Regions from separate parts of the Paenibacillus sp. FSL W8-0439 genome, predicted to be linked through region 2. Evidence: riboswitches for the same ligand, from Rfam matches in the RefSeq annotation. Region 2 holds a riboswitch; each other region holds the start of a gene.
What was found. Region 2 has a riboswitch for cobalamin ahead of MKX36_RS06575 (ABC transporter substrate-binding protein). Riboswitches for the same ligand answer to the same signal wherever they lie in the genome.
Positions count from the first base shown of each region.

Region 1 (2,202 bases), 3.9 Mb from region 2:
CGGAAGGCTCGGGAGGCGCAGTCAGAGCTCCGCCTCCCTGCGGTGTATCCAGCGCGCGATCCTCTTGCGCGCCCAGCGACCACGGCTCCGCTTCCGTGCGAAGCCGCTGATGCGGTTTGAGCACTTGCTCGGTCGCGTCCAGCGTGTATTTACGCTGATAGCCGCGCGGAGTCACGATTAACCCGTCATACACTGTCGTCGAGGAATTGCCGATGATTACGGTCGTCAGCATCCCGATATCATGGTTCAGCATATCTTCCAGCGTCGTTACAATAACCTGCTGACGTTCACGATAAGCACTCTTCACCAGTCCAACTGGAGTTTGCGGATCACGGTAACGGAGCAAAATGGACTGCGTCTCCACAATCTGGCGGGTACGTCGACCACTGCGCGGGTTGTATAAGGCAATCACAAAATCAGCCGAAGCCGCAGCTTCTACACGCTTCACGATCGTTTCCCACGGGGTCAGATGATCACTCAGACTGATTGTGCAAGCATCATGCATAACCGGCGCTCCCAACAACGAAGCACAGGATTGAATAGCCGAGATCCCCGGCACAACTTCTACCTCAACCCCGTCCTCGCGACGCCAGCCTTTTTGCATCAGCACTTCGTACACCAGCCCTGCCATGCCATAGACCCCAGCATCTCCACTGGAAATGACGGCTACCTTCTTACCCATCTCTGCTTGGCGAACCGCCTCCTGCGCACGGCTCACTTCTTCTGTCATCCCTGTGCGTACAATCTCCTGTCCGTTCAACAACGGACGAATCAAATCAACGTAGGTATTGTAGCCGATAATGACCTCACTTTCGGCCAGCGCATCCAACGCCCGTTTTGTGATATGTTCCATATCTCCTGGTCCAAATCCAATCACCAGCAATTTTCCTAATGGGCTCATCGTGCTCCTCCTATCATCCTTTTCAGGGCAGCTATACTATCTATTTCAATAATTTGTGGCATCCTTTAACTCAAAAAAACCCCATCCTGCCCGGATGGGGTTCCTATGTACGTATCTCTCTTACCAGACGAAACAGCGTAAGAAGACAGTTCTTGTCTTCCTCCTATCTGCCGTTGTTTTCCATCTGTTTTGTTTACGCTTCAAACGCTGCTGCACGTTCATATCCACGCAAACCTGTAACCAACATGGAAAAAGCAACGTGTGCCTGATTTCCTGATTTCGTACACCCATCCTCTCCGCGAAGGTTAACGGTGCATACAGATCAAGGTAGGTCTCCTGGCTTGGCATCAACGGATTCTCTCGTCTTCCCCGTTTTGTACGAGTGACCATTTAAAAGAACCCTCTTCCTTACAGTGGCGGGACCGCTCGGGACTTGCACCCGATTCCCTGTTACCCTTTGCTCAACCGCAAAGGCACCTTGTCTGTCCGCTATTTGATTATGGGTCTTATCATAACCTTGCCTCAATCAGTTGTGCAAGCACGAAAAAAGCTTTATTTCAAGTTATCTGCTTTATTTTTCAACATATGCAGCAGTTCATCCGGGTCCGCAGATATACTCAGTAGCGCTGGATGATCAGCTCCGGTAAACCCTTCCTGCACGCTATGACGTACCATTTCTACCAACGGGTCAAAATATCCATTCACATTCAGCAGCCCAATGGGCTTGCGATGTATACCGATTTGCGCCCAGCACAATACCTCGAACAGCTCCTCAAAGGTTCCCAAGCCTCCCGGAAGGGCTATAAACGCATCGGCCATCTCGCTCATCGCCGCTTTACGTTCATGCATGCTTGCTACCTCAATAAACTCGGTAACTCCCCGATGAATGATCTCTGCATCGAATAACAGGGTGGGCATAATGCCGGTGACCTGACCGTCACCCGCCAACAGTCCATCCGCCACCTTACCCATCAGCCCTCTGCTGGAGCCACCATAAATTAAACGGATATGCTGGCGAGCCATAGCTTCACCCAGCTTGCCTGCCGCCTCAACATATACCGATGAATGTCCAGGTCTGGACCCTGCAAATACACAAATAGAATTCATAAACGTCTCAGCTCCTGTCCTCAATATCATGCATCGAAACTTATTCATTATATTAGATAAATATTTTCGCTATAACAAAAAACTTTGTCGATGCATGTCCAACAAAAAAAGATAAAGACCTCGTAGGCCCTTATCTCTATTTTACTCTTTATTAGTAAATATAAGCTCATTTTTAGCTTACTGCTTTTATCAGT
Region 1 is NZ_JBBPAK010000001.1:5,425,333-5,427,534, forward strand. It holds gene cobJ (precorrin-3B C(17)-methyltransferase) at 1-901, opposite strand, end outside; cobalamin riboswitch at 1,211-1,396, opposite strand; gene MKX36_RS23375 (LOG family protein) at 1,454-2,008, opposite strand.
Region 1: another riboswitch for cobalamin. It lies ahead of cobJ (precorrin-3B C(17)-methyltransferase); the one in region 2 lies ahead of MKX36_RS06575 (ABC transporter substrate-binding protein).

Region 2 (2,202 bases):
TTCAGGGTACACGCCCTTGGCTACTTCCTTGAGTCCTTCTGTTACGCGTGGACCTGGACGGCTAATCAAATTATCATCCACGGCAAATACACGATTGTTACGAACAGCCGATATTTGATCCCATCCACTACGAGCTTTTATGATATCGCCGAGGGACTGGCCTGTTTTGTCATCCTTCACACTTTTGCTGTATAAAATCACGTCAGGGTTGGCAGCTATAATATTTTCCTCACTGATTTGGTACCAGCCCTTCTGCGTGGCACCCACGTTTTCGCCGCCCGCCAATGTGATCAGTTCGTCCATAAACTCGCCTTTACCCACTGTCCAGCCTGGTGAAAATTCGACGTATACCCGTAGCTTCTGCCCTTTGCCGATATTTTTAACTCCTTCTTTCACTTCCGCTACATCTGCTCTCATCTTGTCGGTCACCGCTCTCGCTTCTTTCTGATGATCGGTGATTTTCCCATACAATTCGATGTTAGCTGTGACATCTTCAACGGTTTTCGGTTCCGTTTTAAAAATCATAATTCCCATGTCACGCAGCTTAGTCGTAGCCTGTTCACTAAGTGAAATTCCTGCAAAAACAACTTCCGGGTTCGCAGCAATGATCGCCTCTTCGTTCGGTTTCATAATACCGCCCACTTTAGGCTTTTTCGTAGCTGCCTCTGGGTAATCAGAGTAGTCGGATACACCAACAATTTCCTTATCCAATCCGATAGCGAACAGCGCTTCAGTTTCTGCCGGGGAGACGGAAACAATCTTGTCCGGTGCCTTTTTAAATGTAAATTCCTGTCCTGTTGCATCCTTAACCGTTAGCGGGTAAACCGTTTTGCCCGGAGGCTCTTGTGCGGTTACGGTCTGTCCCGGCTGCTGTGAAGAAGCTTGGCCCTCTTTATTTTCTACATTTTTTCCATTCGCGCCACATGCACTCAGCACAACTGCCAATATCAGCGCCAATAGACCTGTTGTCCATACCTTTATTTTTTTGCCTGCCATGATTTGCACCCCTTCATACAAAAATCGTTAAGAGCGTTACTTGAACATCATCCGATATTTTCCTCATTCCAGCCTTCTTTTCCTATCAAAAACCCCCGCATCCTCATATCAGGATACAGGGGTCACGTTAGCACAGATCGTGCGCAGGCGGGCAGCTTCTTTCCGCATGGACAGTCACTGCGAACACGTCATCCTTTCCTCGAAGGATTATGGTGACAGGCGGACGGGCAGGTATCCTGACTTATGGAAGAGGCATGCCCTGATATTCTTTCACATGCTTGGCGGCACATGTAACAGGGCTAATGAGCATGTTTCCATTTACAGTGGCGGGACCGCGTCGGACTCACACCGACTTCCCTTTTAACAGCGCAATGAAGAAAAGCAAGTTCCCTCACACGGCGCCGACCTCGTCTGCTGGATATTTGATGTAGTGTAGTCAAGCCGTTCTTTTACTTGATGATTATAGGTTAAAAAGAGTTAGCTTACAACCCAAACAGCTGCTTGATTCGCCACAACTACCCTAGTGAAAAAGCAATTTTGCTATACAATTGTGCAGTCCTGCCAGCCTTAACTGAAGCCTAATCGCTTCTCCCGGTTTTGGATTCAGACTCCAAAAATCATGACCTGGTATCAGCATACAAACCAATTGGCGAATTACTCCACCATGCGTGACAACCAAAACAGAGGGCGGTGCAGCATTCGACTCTATTGGCTGAACCTTCAAAGCAATGCGCCACGCAAACAGAGAGTCAAGGAATTCACGCAGACGATTCACAAAATGGACCCAGGACTCTCCTCCAGGCGGGGTGATTCGTTGCGGCTCATCAATCCAAGCGCGATACAACGCCACATCCTTAAGCATGTCATACGTTTTTCCATCCCACTCGCCAAAGTGAAGTTCTCGCAGACGTGGTTCCATCATGGGAGGCATAGCAGATAGGAAACGTTCAGACGTCTTTGCTGACTCCGGCAAAATGATCTGCAAGGTCTGGCGACATCGCATCAAGTCACTGCAATAGATTTGAGCAAAGGACTGGCCCTGTAATTTTTCCCGTAAAGGCTTTAATTCCTGCTCTGCTCCAGACAGCAAACTCAAATCGGCATGTCCCAGATATCGACGTTCCTTATTCCATAAGGTTGTGCCATGACGAACTAGCACGAGCTCCATGTCCCACTGCAGATCTTCTTTAGCATCATTCGGCTCAC
Region 2 is NZ_JBBPAK010000001.1:1,540,276-1,542,477, reverse strand. It holds gene MKX36_RS06575 (ABC transporter substrate-binding protein) at 1-996, opposite strand, end outside; cobalamin riboswitch at 1,206-1,421, opposite strand; gene MKX36_RS06570 (histidine phosphatase family protein) at 1,517-2,202, opposite strand, start outside.

Region 3 (2,202 bases), 3.9 Mb from region 2:
AGCAGAATGCTCGCAATTTGTACGTGACTTCCGCGCGGCTTGTCCCGACCGAACCGTCTGGGCCTACACAGGCTTTGTCTACGAAGATCTGCTCATGGATCAGGAGCGACAGGAGCTGGCACTATTGTGTGACGTGATTGTAGATGGCCGTTTTGTTGAACAGCAAAAAGATCTGACCCTCCCCTTTCGGGGCAGCCGTAATCAGCGCCTGGTAGATGTGAAAGCCAGTACTCAAGCAGGTTACACCGTTTCATTAGCTTAAAGGCGATGTTCTATTTAGCAAGATGCTATACCAAAGACAAGTCCCCCACGATGGGTTGGGCTTGTCTTTTTTGCATATAACTAACAGATTCCACTCCAGTTTCTATTACTGTTTCTATTGCACATCCTGTGAGTTTCACTTATGATGGTGAACAAGTATACGAGTGCATAATTATTCGTCATACCTTAATCTTATAGTTTGGAAATAGGTGTCTGTTCTATTCAGATCAGACTTAAAAGGGAAGCCGGTGCAAATCCGGGACGGTCCCGCCACTGTAAACGGGGAATGTTCAGCTGCTCATACACCCACTGGTCCACAGACCGGGAAGGGATGCTGAACGTCATGATCCGTAAGTCAGGAGACCTGCCTATTTTAACAACATCGCAGTACCTACGGAAGATAGGGAGGTGTTAAGAGCAGTCGCCGTATTTTTGAATTTTAATCGCGGAGGCATTCTTTCCCCTACTTATTTTTAGCCTTGGGGACAGAATGCCTTTTTTGGTACGTAAAAATAAACTGGCTACCACTTAGGAGGAAACCTACATGTCCATTAACGAACGATCTACATTGTCCGGTTTGACTAGCAGTAATCTGGGATATCCGCGTATCGGCGGGAACCGGGAATGGAAGAAAGCACTGGAGCGCTTCTGGCAGGGTAGTATTAACGAAAGTGAACTGCATAGTGAGATGAAAAGATTGCGTCTGGAGCATCTGAGCAAGCAACGTGACAAAGGGATTGATCGCATTCCTGTCGGAGACTTTTCCTATTACGATCATGTGCTGGATACATCTGTGATGTTCGGTCTCGTACCCGAACGGTTCAACTATCGTCCTACAGGTCCGGTTCCTCTGTCTGTGTATTTCGGGATGGCACGTGGGCAGAAGGGAGCTACCGCCAGCGAAATGACCAAATGGATGAATACCAATTACCACTACATCGTTCCCGAATTGGAAAATGCGGCTCCAGTGCTCACTGAAAATAAGCCCTTACTCGCTTATCGTGAAGCAAAGCAGGAGCTAGGTATTGACGGTAAACCGGTTCTCATCGGTCCCTACTCATTTGTTGTTTTATCCAAAGGCTATGATCGTAAGGATCTGGCCTCTATTATACGAACCTTCCTGCCTTTATACGCCCGAGTCCTGTCCGAACTAGCAGCAGAAGGCGTACAATGGGTCCAAATCGATGAACCTGTCCTGACCACCTCATTCCCAGTAGAGGATCTGGATATTATTCAGGAGGTCTATGAAGCTTTGACCCAAGCTGCTCCCTCCTTAAACATCATGCTGCAAACCTACTTTGGTAGCCTAGATCATTATGAGCGTCTGACTGAACTTCCGGTCCAGGGACTGGGTCTTGATTTTGTCTATGATGATGGCGAAAATCTCCAGCATATATCGCGACATGGCTTCCCCAAAGGGAAAACGCTGGGTGCTGGTGTCATTGATGGGCGCAATATATGGCGCAGCGACCTGAATGCCGTGGCTGCGCTGTTGGGCCAGTTAGCAGAACAAATCAATGCAGAACAGCTTATCGTGCAGCCATCGTGCAGTCTGCTGCATGTGCCGGTCAGTCTGGAAGCAGAGCACAAGCTGGACCGAGAGCTGGTGCATGCCCTAGCCTTTGCCGATGAAAAGCTGGATGAAATCGCAGTCTTGACGGCTGCACTTGGTAAGCATGATCCATCCGCACTTGCCAAGCTTGAGCAAAGTGCGGAAGCGGTAGCCCGCTTCAACAGCTCAGCGGCAAGGGTACAGACAGCTGCCGATTTGGCCGACCTGTTGGCAAAGGAGCCACTATCACGCAGCGTTCCTTTCGCCGAGCGCCGTATAATTCAGCAAAATAGGCTGAAGTTACCCCCACTGCCTACGACGACCATCGGCAGCTTCCCGCAAACTGCTGAGGTTCGCAAGGCCCGTCTGTACTATCGCAAAGGAGAATG
Region 3 is NZ_JBBPAK010000001.1:5,455,073-5,457,274, forward strand. It holds gene nrdG (anaerobic ribonucleoside-triphosphate reductase activating protein) at 1-262, shown strand, start outside; cobalamin riboswitch at 452-647, shown strand; gene metE (5-methyltetrahydropteroyltriglutamate--homocysteine S-methyltransferase) at 806-2,202, shown strand, end outside.
Region 3: another riboswitch for cobalamin. It lies ahead of metE (5-methyltetrahydropteroyltriglutamate--homocysteine S-methyltransferase); the one in region 2 lies ahead of MKX36_RS06575 (ABC transporter substrate-binding protein).

Region 4 (2,202 bases), 4.1 Mb from region 2:
AACTAGTTATTTATTAAGCAGCATGAAATTATTGATAAAACCCTCTTTCTGTATGAAGATCGGGGTTTGGATTATCGAGTGGTAGGAAGAGGCATGGTATAATCTACCTTAAGGACTTTGGATAGTGGTGGATGTTTTCGGATCACGGCGCAGCTTCCCGAAAGGGGGTGAAGCCGATGGTCAACCTTGTGTCGTGCTATGATGTGCTGCGTTGGATGGTTACGTTACTAAGCCTGGTGTTTAGTATTCGTAAGCTTTATCGCTGGCTGCGTCGGAAATTTCGGAACAAGCGAAAACCCACCGCGTAATTAGGTTGGCCCCTAACGGTGGGTTTCGTTCGCATTAACATTCAGTTATGCAGCGCGCCGTGGTGGTGATCCACAGCCTTTTAAGTCCTAAGAGTCTTTGCCGTTGGAGCGGCGAAGGCTCTTTTTAGTATACGGATACGGTGGTTATCTCTATACCTAATTTTAACACGTGAATTGCGTGCACGCAACGTTAAGACAACCTTCAATTGCGCGCAAGCAATGAATAGCCTTGGTCTTGATTCACACTATATCATTCAAATTTAAATTATTACGCAACATTTGTTGACAAGCCAGTAGCAACAAAATAAGATAATCCTAAATCGTAATAAAAAGGAATAAAGGAAGAAAACAGGTGTGAGCCGGACAACTCTATATACGAAGTTTCGTAGAGACGATGTAGATAGTTGTTGAGCGTGTTCACTTAAAAGGGAAGTTCGGTAGATTCCGACACGGACCCGCCACTGTATACAGGCATCAGCAGGGTACTGCTGGAGCTTTCAGAACAAGCCACTGGAACTGTGAGGAACCGGGAAGGCCTGAAAGATACGCTTGGAGTCAGGAGACCTGCCTGTTTTGACATCACTGTCAGACCCACGGGATGCTGGGGAGGTGGTTAGGCGTGCTGCATACGGAATGTCTGAAACCGATCTGATCCCTTCTATGTTTTTGGAGCTGGCTTTGAGGTGAGTTTTGACATTTTATAATGAAAGCATTTCTGACTGCTGATCAAGTGGTTGGGAATGCTTTTTCGCGTTTTGCGTTAGGTTTATACGATTTTACAAGATAGAGGGGGAAATGTGGGATGATAGGCAATCGTAATAGGCGTTCATGGTTCATATGTACAGGATTGCTGCTGCTGATGGCAGTTATGACTCTTTCGGGATGTGGCGCAGCCACGAAGACGGAGGATAGCTCGGGCAAGGGTGAGAACACGTCTGCACAACAGACTCAAGCAGATAAAAAGCTGGTGATGGCGTATACGTGGAAACCGTCCGGCGTTGATCCGCATGGAGATAATAGCTGGGACGTGATGCGTTCCGGTGCCGGTGAGACACTCATTCGTTTGAATGAAAAACTGGAACCTGTAGCTTGGCTAGCCAAGGAATGGAAGCATGATAGTCCTAATGTGTGGTCGTTCAGCGTGCAGGATAAGGTCACGTTTCATAATGGAAAGAGCATGGATGCAGTAAGTGTAAAAGCATCTTTGCTGCGCTCAATCGAGAAAAGCCATCTGGCGAAGGATTTACTGGATGTGAAGTCCATTGATGTAACTGGTCCGCTGACGCTGAAAATTACGACAAACCAGCCGAATGCAGCGCTGGTATCCAATTTGGCTGATCCGTCAACGATTGTACTGGATGTGGCATCCATGAAAGATGAGCAAAGCTACCCTGCAATGACAGGTGCTTTTAAAATCAAAGCCTTCAACAAGGATCAATCCTTGGTCGTCGAGCGTTATGACGGATACTGGGGCGAAAAGGCGCGATTGGCCGAAGCGACGATGAAATTCATTACGGACGGTAATTCGCGCCTGATGGCGTTGCAATCTGGTGAGGTGGATGTAGCGACGGATATTCCGGTAGATAACGCAGAGGTATTAAAAAAGAACGACAAGCTACAAGTGCTGTCGGCTCCATCCTTGCGCACCCATATGATTGTGTACAACATGGAATCACCTGTGTTCAAGGATGCAACCAACCGTAAGGTGGTGGACAGTCTGATTCCGCGCGCGTCCATTGTGAGCGCCGTCATGAGAGGCTTCGGTACGGAAGCAAGCAGCCCGTTTCCGAGCATTCTTCCCTTCGGTAAGATTGAGCGCAAAGCTTTGGACGGAACGACGGAGCAGTTGTTGACAAAGGATGGCTGGCAGAAGGATGCCCAAGGTACGTGGACC
Region 4 is NZ_JBBPAK010000001.1:5,660,241-5,662,442, reverse strand. It holds gene MKX36_RS24420 (hypothetical protein) at 177-308, shown strand; cobalamin riboswitch at 690-894, shown strand; gene MKX36_RS24415 (ABC transporter substrate-binding protein) at 1,111-2,202, shown strand, end outside.
Region 4: another riboswitch for cobalamin. It lies ahead of MKX36_RS24415 (ABC transporter substrate-binding protein); the one in region 2 lies ahead of MKX36_RS06575 (ABC transporter substrate-binding protein).